Regions from separate parts of the Shewanella sp. SACH genome, predicted to be linked through region 1. Evidence: riboswitches for the same ligand, from Rfam matches in the RefSeq annotation. Region 1 holds a riboswitch; the other holds the start of a gene.

What was found. A riboswitch is a leader RNA that binds a small molecule or an ion and turns the genes downstream of it on or off. The one in region 1 is predicted to bind cyclic di-GMP.
Region 2: it holds a riboswitch for cyclic di-GMP, as region 1 does, so the genes downstream of both, BM607_RS11910 (glycosyl hydrolase family 18 protein) here and gbpA (N-acetylglucosamine-binding protein GbpA) in region 1, are expected to answer to the same signal.

What each region holds. Positions count from the first base shown of each region.
Region 1 is NZ_MPDG02000002.1:569,747-574,668, forward strand. Features, by position in the region: gene katB (catalase KatB) at 1-319, shown strand, start outside; gene BM607_RS10395 (TMEM165/GDT1 family protein) at 715-1,269, opposite strand; cyclic di-GMP riboswitch class I at 1,681-1,780, shown strand; gene gbpA (N-acetylglucosamine-binding protein GbpA) at 1,903-3,348, shown strand; gene BM607_RS10405 (aromatic amino acid transport family protein) at 3,915-4,922, shown strand, end outside.
Region 2 is NZ_MPDG02000002.1:916,528-921,449, reverse strand. Features, by position in the region: gene BM607_RS11910 (glycosyl hydrolase family 18 protein) at 1-1,757, opposite strand, end outside; cyclic di-GMP riboswitch class I at 1,873-1,961, opposite strand; gene BM607_RS11905 (ROK family protein) at 2,273-3,058, opposite strand; gene BM607_RS11900 (aminopeptidase P family protein) at 3,451-4,922, shown strand, end outside.

The sequences.
Region 1 (4,922 bases):
TCAAACGGGTGCTGATGCCACAGCAAACTATGGCCCGAACAGCACAGCTGATGCCTTGGTTGAACCGGTAAACTTTGCCGAGCCACCACTGCGTTTAGAAGGTGAAGCGGCGCGTTATAGCCGTTATAACCAAGACGACTACACTCAAGCGGGTAATCTGTATCGCATCTTCTCAGAAGCGGAGAAAGCACGCTTAGTGGCAACGATTTCGGGTTCACTAAGTCAAGCGAGTTTAGATGTGCAGCAACGTATGCTGGCACATTTCGAACAAGCCGATGCGGATTACGGCCAACGAATCAAAACGGCATTAGGGCTATAAACTGCGTTTCTAAGAAGTTCAGTTTCCTTAGTCGACACTGTTTATCTCAATAAAACCGTCGTAAGTAGAAAGGCCAGTGATGTTTATCACTGGCCTTTTTGTTGCGGTAATTCAAGCTTTAAAGCATTTATACCAATCACATTAAATATCTAATCAGTTCAGAGCCTCACAGGCATTTCAATCCAATGCGCATTGACGCAGAAATGGTTATTCCCTTTTAAGTCAATGCAACACAGGAGTGGGATGCCTGTGTTGCTCCCGAAGGGCGGCTGATGTTAACGGCATGGCAAGGCGCTTTATACTGCGTTCAAGGCACCACTATGCCTTCAAGCCTTCGCCTTGTCTAAAGCGCGTTGAACTCCCGCTGAATGAACAGATATTTATTACGATTGGTATTAGAACAGCAGAGTGACAACGCCTAAGAGTGCGAATAATACGGCGCAGCCGCGGTGTATCCACAACATAGGTAATTTTTCGGCGCTGAAATGGCCTGCGATCACCACAGGTACGTTGGCAAGCAGCATACCTAAGGTTGTGCCTGCAACCACCATAGTTAATGAATCGTATTTTGCGGCTAACACTACCGTTGCGATTTGCGTTTTATCCCCCATCTCGGCGATGAAAAACAGGATGAAGGTGGCGAGGAAGGGGCCCATTTTGTAGAAACGACTCTCTTCAGCATCGACTTTATCTGGGATTAACACCCAAAGGGCTATCGCGAAGAAAGATGTGGCAACTAAATAGCGGGCAAGATCTGGGCTGACCCAGTTAATCGCCCATTGGCCAATCCAAGCGGCGGCAAAATGGTTGAATAACGTTGACAGAAAAATGCCTAAAATAATGGCGGTTTTATTTTTAAATCTTGCGGCGAGAATAAGTGCAAGCAATTGAGTTTTATCGCCAATTTCGGCAATAGCAACCGTAAAGGTTGAGGCAAGTAGGGCTTCCAAGTGTGATCCTTTAGGGGTGGTTAAGACATAAGCACAATAAACCGTCCACCCCTAGGTGCAGTCATTGTGCTCAGGTCTTGCTGGGCAAATCGATGATTTGCTGTGAACACCATGGCGTGTGGCCAAGTATGTTGATGTTCACCCTAGATGACGATGGCTCGAAATCCAGTTAGCTACTCCCCCGAAGCGAGGTGGGCATTATACCTAAGTGAATTTCGGTTTCAAGCACGAGTTTATCGCAGTAGGCACGAATGGATGTTTGACAGGCGTCAGAAAAATACCGCGCAACATTCTGTAATTATATGAATATAAATGGGTTAATTTTTTGACAGCGTTGTCTTTTGTTGCTAATTTAGCCAGGTCATTTCTACTTGATTACATACTATTAACTCGTAGTGATTCGATGACACCTACCGTATTTGGCAAACTAATTGAAAAGTTAGGACGCAAAGCTTCCGGTCTAAGGTTGTAAATGGATTTTTTAGTGAACTAAGATAGCGGAGTTGCCGCAGAATTCGATTTCTGTGAAAGATAAACGACTGCTGTTTAATGCTGTTGTTTGCCCAAATACCACTTTTATACCTAAGCCCAAGCCAATACTGGCGAAGATGGGTGCAAATGGAGTGCATTAAAGTGGCAAATCCTACTGTTTTTTCCCCTGTTTCTAAATTGAGTTTATTGGCCGCCGCAGTGATGGCGGCAAATACATTTGTGAGTATTTCTGTACAGGCACACGGTTATGTTGTGGCGCCAGAGTCACGTTCCTATGCCTGTAAAACCGGCAATAATACCAACTGTGGCGCGGTGCAATGGGAACCGCAAAGCGTTGAAGGACCATCGGGTTTTCCTGAGTCAGGTCCTGCGGATGGCAAACTGGCGAGTGCGGGTAATGGTGCTTTCTCGCCTTTAGATGAACAGAGTCCCAGCCGTTGGTCAAAGACAGATATTAAAGCGGGCTGGAATAAGTTCAGTTGGCAGTTCACTGCCAATCATGTCACCCGCAATTGGCGTTATTATTTAACTCGCCAAGATTGGAATCAAAACCAAGCTTTAAGCCGTGCGAGCTTTGACTTAGCGCCATTCTGCGTAGTCGATGGTGGCATGGTGCAGCCACCTAAGTTAGTGACCCATGACTGCTATGTGCCAGAAGGTCGCAGCGGTTATCAAGTGATTCTAGCCGTGTGGGAAGTGGGTGATACCACCAACAGTTTCTACAATGCTATCGATGTGAACTTAGATTCGGGTCCCGTCCTACCGGGTGAATGGCTCGATGTGGGCGACATCAATCCGTCACTCGATCTCAAGGCGGGCGATAAAGTGATGACCCGAGTGTTCGATGCCAATGGTGAGCAACCGGCTAAACAAACAGTCATTACCATTAGCGATGCGACTCAAGGTGATAAACAAAATTGGCCTTTCCTATTAGCGAGCGCGATTAATGCCCAGCAGTCTCAGTTAAAAGCGGGACAAAAAAATGCATCAGGTGTGATTGAGCCTGTGTATGGCAAAAACGACATTTTTACTGCGACGACTTCAGGTATTGAGCGTGTCGAAGTGGGATTTGATCTGGCGCCCGCACCGGGCAACAGCTTAGAAGTCACTTCACTTGCCGACGATTATCAAATTATCGACGGCGCGGCGCAGGTTCGTTTTGACGTCACCAGCAATGCTGAAATGTTAGTGTCTGCGTATTTGTTTAACCACGATGGCACGGCTGCCGGTTTTGTCAGCCAAACCGTTAATAATACCAGCGCGAGCTTAGTGTTAGACGTGGTTGCGCCTAAAGCAGGGCATTATCACTTGCAGGTTAAAGCTGAGCCTAAACAAGGTGATGTTATTCAGCAGAACTTTGATCTCTTCTTAAAGGATCAAGCACCAACGCCGGAAGCGGATTTTGTCTTCCCTGAAGGGGTGAAAGGTTACGTTGCAGGCACCACAGTGTTACAGCCTAAAAATGGCAAAGTGTATCAATGTAAGCCATTCCCCTATAGCGGCTATTGCATGCAGTGGTCGGCTTCTGCCACAGGATTTGAGCCAGGTGTTGGCGCTTCTTGGACTATGGCGTGGACTGAGCTGTAAATTAACATGTTGAGTTAATCGATTCTCAACATGATGTGATTGGGCTTAAACACAGCGAATATGTTTAAGCCCATATTCAGCGCGCTCGCGACAGTCAAAATATACGTTTTACCTCGATTCACCCACAATGCGGCACCCCACGTATTTCCAACAAAGGTAGCGATTTTGTTGGCTTGTATGTTTTCGTTTACCACAGCGCTATTAAGTTGTTACCGTACAGTGCGCGACTTATCTTTGTTCACAACTGGCTTGCCCACTGTGTTTGGCTCTGTTAATGTCCCAAACTATCTATTTTACCTATGTTGTTATTGGGATTATCACAATTGAAAGTCATGCCACTTTTATGCAACCGATTTAGTTAGCCTCAATGGCTACTGGGTTGAAATATTCAAAAGCTATTGGGGCCAATTGATCTGCAGGAATGAGATCCGATTGGATGCTTTTTGAAGCTGCTTTAAGTGATGTGTTGCTTATTTCGATTTAAGACGCAAGGCTTTATCGGTTCAAATCTTACTCAAATAAAATAATAATTAATCATTGAACAGGACTATTGTGTGAATTCAAAAATGTTAGGCTCGATCGCCATCGTTGCCGGGACGTCCATTGGCGCAGGTATGTTAGCCTTACCTTTAGCTACCGCAGCTTTAGGTATTATTCCGGCGTTAGTGTTACTCGTCGTTATTTGGGGCGTATCTGCCTATACCTCATTACTGATGCTCGAAATTAACTTACGCACTGGTGTAGGTGATAATCTGCATGTCATTACGGGTAAATTGCTGGGTAAAAAAGGCCAGATAATTCAAGGCGCTTCTTTCTTAAGTTTATTATTTGCTTTGACTGCGGCTTATCTCACCGGTGGGTCATCGCTATTAGTGCTTAAAGCGAAGAATATGTTTGATATCGTGCTCGATAATCAAGTCGCGGTATTGTTGTTTACCCTAGTGCTCGGCGGATTTGCGGCGCTCGGTGTGGCTTGGGTCGATAAAGTGTCCCGCTTCCTGTTTTCGTTAATGATTTTACTGCTGGTGGTTGTGGTGTTATTTCTCCTGCCTGAAGTCAGTATTGCCAGCATGGCAACGGGCGCGATTGCCGAGTCGATGACCAGCAGTTGGATGGCGGCGATTCCCGTAGTGTTTACTTCTTTTGGTTTCCACGTTTGTATTGCCACTTTAGTGCGTTATCTGGATGGCGATGCAGTTTCACTGCGCAAGGTATTGTTAATCGGTTCGACGATTCCACTCGCTTGTTATGTGCTTTGGCTATTGGTGACCTTAGGCACAGTAGGCGGCTATGAAGTCAGTGGTTTTGAAGGTTCATTACCGTCACTGGTGACGGCATTGCAGGATATTGCTCATACGCCTTGGATCAGCAAATGTATTTCGTTATTCGCCGATTTAGCCCTAGTGACCTCATTCCTAGGGGTGACCTTAAGCCTGTATGACTTTGTCGCCGAATTAACCCGCGCTAAAGAGACGTTTGCCGGCCGTATGCAGACCTGGCTGTTAACCTTTATTCCGCCAGTATTATGTGCGCTCTATCTGCCAGAAGGCTTTGTGGCGGTACTGGGATTCGCA
Region 2 (4,922 bases), 350 kb from region 1:
GGACCTGTGACATTCACATCCGCACCCGCATTGGCAATCGGCGCTTTATTCACCGGTGGCGTAGTTCCTTCGCCATGACCTAAACCTTCGTGCATCGCATTTAGAATATCGCCGTTATCGGCATCAATTTCCCATGCAAATAAACCACCTAACTGATTGGCAAGCACATATTGGCCCTTAGCTTTAACGGAACGAGCATCATCGAAAGTGATTAAATCCCCCGTAGATGCCTTGAACAATGATGGCGCCTCGGCCGTTTCATCATAGCTGTAAGTCCAACCGCTCCCCATGTATTCGTTCACTATCTGGCGATAATCCACTATGCCATCTTCCCATGTGCCTTTCACTTTGCCCGTCGCTGTCCCCGTGAATGGGTTATTGCCCGTGTAGCCATTCACGCCTGTCCAGCCGCGGCCGTACATAGCAGCACCAACCACAATTTTCCCTGGGGTTACACCTTGAGTTAACAGAGCTTTAATACCCTTGTCTGTGGTGTAGCGGGTATCAGGATCCCAACTCGCCTCATAAAGATTGGTTTGATGACCGAGTTCAGTATTTGTCCAACCGCCATTGAAGTCGTAACTCATCAAGAAGATGTAATCCATGTACTGCTGAGCAGCCTGATAATCGACCTTTGCCATTTTTTGAGCATCGATACCAATTGCGGAAGTCAGTTCATAGGTACGACCCGTCTCAGCACTTAACTCGTCGAGCATGGCGCGCAGTTCACGCATCAGGGTTACATAGGTTTCACCGTCATTGGCATTACCTAAGTTTGGATTCGCACCGCCACCACCTGGATATTCCCAGTCAATGTCAACGCCGTCGAAGAACTTCCACGTTTGCAGGAATTCCTTCACCGATGCGACAAAGGTATCGCGCTTAGTTTTATCGCCAAAGTAGAAGAAGGGATCAGATAACGTCCAGCCACCGACCGAAGGTAAAATCTTTAGATCGGGGTGGGCTTGCTTCAACGCCATCAATTGGCCGAAGTTGCCTTTGTAGGGATCGGAGTAGTCACTCACGCCCGCCTGTGGCATTTGGACCGCCGCCCAAGGATCATGGATAGCGACTTTAAAATCTTCACGGCCACTACAGGCACGTTGCAACGCTTGGAAACTGCCGTCGATTTCTTTCAAGCTATCGTTAATGCCATCACCACCGCAAATAGGGGTAAAGCCATATAAAATATGAGTTAAGTTCTGTGCTGGGATTTTATCGACAGGGAACTTACGGCCATACACGCCCCATTCTACAAAGTAACTGCCGACCACTTTGCCCGACTTGTTAACGTATGGACGATTGTTTTCTTTAAGCGGAGCATTGAGTGGCACTAAATGGCTGCCATCGGTATCGGCCACGAGGATTTCTTTGGCATCGCTCGCCGTACAACCATCGCTGTTACACAGTTGCACTTGCATCTGATAACGGCCGCCTTTGTTCACCTTAAAGTTAGCGGTTCCCGAAGCGCCTGAGGGGCCTTCCCAAGCTACATTACCGTTGAGCAGCACTTGGGCTTTATTGCCCACATCACCACTCCAAAGGTTCCAGCTGACGGACACGTCGGCAGCATCTTTAATGGTCACCAACTGATTGTAAGCCGTAGCGGCTTGATTAACTTCGATAATAGCGAACTTGGTTTCGCCCCAACCTATAGTCGGTTTGCCGGGCGCTGCGGCAAATGCACTGGCACTCACGGTAGATGCCAGCGCCGATGCCACCAGCAAGACTGATGTTGAAATTTGAGTCTTGAACATGAGATATCCCTATTGAATTTTTTTATATGAATCAATAAGGCAAACAAAGCGTAGACAGGAAACAACACTCTCTTAAGACCATGCAACACGACTGACAATTGCACGAAGAAAAACCTGTGGTATCCCCGCTATCATAGGTACAGACGAACCCTTAGACCGGAGGCTTTGCGTCCCAGTTTTTCAACTGGTTTGCCTTTTACACGCAATGACAACGTTGTCATTGCGATAATCAGCATAGACGTAAGCGCAATAAAAATGCAACAAAATATTATCAACTAAGGTAGTGGTCTGATAAGAAAGCAATTAAATACAGTTCAACTATTTCTAATATTTACTTTGATAATTAAGGATTTGCTGACTATTTTAGCCATAAAAAACAGGACACGATAAGCCAAAGGCATCACCTGTCCTGTTATCAATTTCACTATTTATGCTGCGAATACTGCTTAAATTGCTAGGGCTGAGCCGCTGAACTCTAATAATTCAAAATCATAAGCAAACAGCATCTATGATCCTTATACGCGTGGATAATCCCTTGCGAGCATCACAGATAAACCTCTGCACACTAAGGTTTCCATATCATCGACGCGGTTGATTTTCATCTCAGCTAAGGGCGCGCTCAATGCCATTTGCTTTAAGCTTTCGAGGCAGCCTTTGTAGTAAGGAGCACTGTTCATCATGTTACCCGCGAGCCAAATCCGATTGGGATTAAATAAATTCACTGTCCACGCCAGCCCCATACCAAGGTAACTGCCCGCACGGTATAAATCATCCTGAGTAGTGATGTTACGGCTACGCACAGAATCGCCACTGGCGAGTTGCTCTAAACTAAATTCGCCTGATTCAGTCATCACGCGGCAATGCCCCAACTCCCCTGCAACCCCCGTCGCACCTGTAAAAGCTTGCCCATTAAACGCAATCGACATCCCTATCCCGGTGCCGCACATGACCAACAACTCACAGGCATATTTGGCATCGCACGTGGCTTGCATACCCGCATCCATATCGTTGCAAATAAACTTAAGCTCGCCTTGAGTTTTCACTGTGTCAAAACTCAAGCCATTGAGTCCGGGTAACGATTTACAGGCAACCAAACGATTATTTTGTACGAGTCCTGGTACGCCAATCGCTAATTGGTAATGCTGTAAATCGTAATCGCGTTCAAGCGCAGCGATTTGATTATTTAACTCTTCAATTTTAAAACCTTCGCCTGTGGGGATTTTATATTGTTCTGTATGTCCCGCGAGCTGAAGTTCGAACAGGGCTGTCGTACCGCCCACATCTATTGTTAGTATTTGCATCGCTTACTCCACTGATACATGCGCCCCACTCTGACCCCGAGCGGAGATGGCAAATGTTAGCATAGGGTCCAAATGTTAGCGATTGAATAAAACTTAAGTCGCTAATTTGTAAGGAACAAGTCTACAAAAAATATGACTGACATTTTGTTTTACTCAGGTTTTATGCTAAGAATCACACAAATAAATTAAGGGTAAAACACTTAGCTTGCTCATCACAGTCAGCACAAATTCACGATTGTATACAAAATCCTTTATTCGCTCCCCTTGCATCCAGCGCGTTAGGCTTGCGATAATCCGAGCTGGTTAGAACTCAAATAAACATATACCTACTTATCCTTAGGCAAGCTTTGCCTACCGACTCGCACAGCGTGCAAGTCTCACTTGGAGCCCATATGTCACATTCAATTGCCAGCCGCCTCGGTGCCATTCGCAGCGAATTATCTTCCGCCAATCTCGATGCTTTTATCATTCCCCGCGCCGACGAGTATCTGGGCGAATATGTGCCAGAACATAACGAACGTTTGTACTGGGCAACCAACTTCACTGGCTCGGCAGGTATGGCTATCGTATTGAAAGATAAAGCCGCTATCTTTACCGACGGCCGTTATACGGTTCAAGTTCGTCTGCAAGTGGATGCCGCACTGTTCAGCTATGAAAGCCTGACAGACACACCGCAAATTGAGTGGTTATGTGACACGCTGCCAGCGGGATCTCGCGTTGGCTTCGATGCACGCTTGCATACTTTAGCTTGGTTTGAAAATGCCAAAGCGACCTTAAACAAAGCCCAAATCGAATTAGTGGCGGTTGAGCAAAATCCTATCGATTTACATTGGCAGGATCGCCCCGCACCATCGAGTGCGCCAATCACGTTATTCAGTAACGAGAGTGCCGGTAAAACCAGTCTACAAAAACGCATTGAAATTGGCGCCTTAGTAAAAAAAGCCGGTGGTGATGTTGCTTTGATCGCCGCCTTAGATTCTTTCTGCTGGCTATTAAACATTCGCGGTAACGATATTCCGCGTCTGCCTGTCGTGCTCGGCAGTGCCCTGCTTCATGCTAATGGCGATATGCAGCTGTTTACCGATTTAAGCAAACTCCCTGAGGGCATTGAGGAGCATGTCAGTGCAGGCGTTAGCTTTAAGGACGAAGCCACGCTCGCCGATACCCTTGCCAGCTTGCAAGGCGTCAAACTGCTGGCCGATCCGAACTCGGCTAACGCTTGGGCACAAAACCTCGCCCGTGAAGCGGGGGCTAAATTGATTGCTGGAATCGATCCCGTTTCTTTGCCTAAAGCGCAGAAAAATCCTTCAGAACTTGCCGGAATGCGCGCTTGTCACATTCGTGATGGCGTTGCAGTGAGCCGCTTCCTTGCATGGTTAGATGCCGAAGTCGCCGCCAAGCGTATGCACGATGAAGCCACGCTTGCCGATAAATTAGAAAGCTTCCGCCTGCAGGATGAGCGCTATCGCGAGCCAAGTTTCGACACGATTTCAGCAGCAGGCCCCAATGCCGCCATGTGCCATTACAATCACAACAATGGCACACCTGCGATGATGACGATGGACAGCATCTACTTAGTGGATTCTGGCGCGCAGTATATTGATGGCACCACAGATGTGACCCGTACTATTGCGATTGGCAAAGTAACTGATGAACATAAAAAAATGGTCACGCTGGTGCTAAAAGGTCATATCGCGCTAGACCAAGCTCGCTTCCCTAAAGGCACTTCAGGCCAGCAGCTCGATGCATTCGCCCGCCAGTATTTATGGCAACATGGTTTTGATTACGACCACGGCACAGGCCATGGCGTGGGTCACTTTTTAAGTGTGCACGAAGGTCCGCAGCGCATAGGTAAAAATGTCAA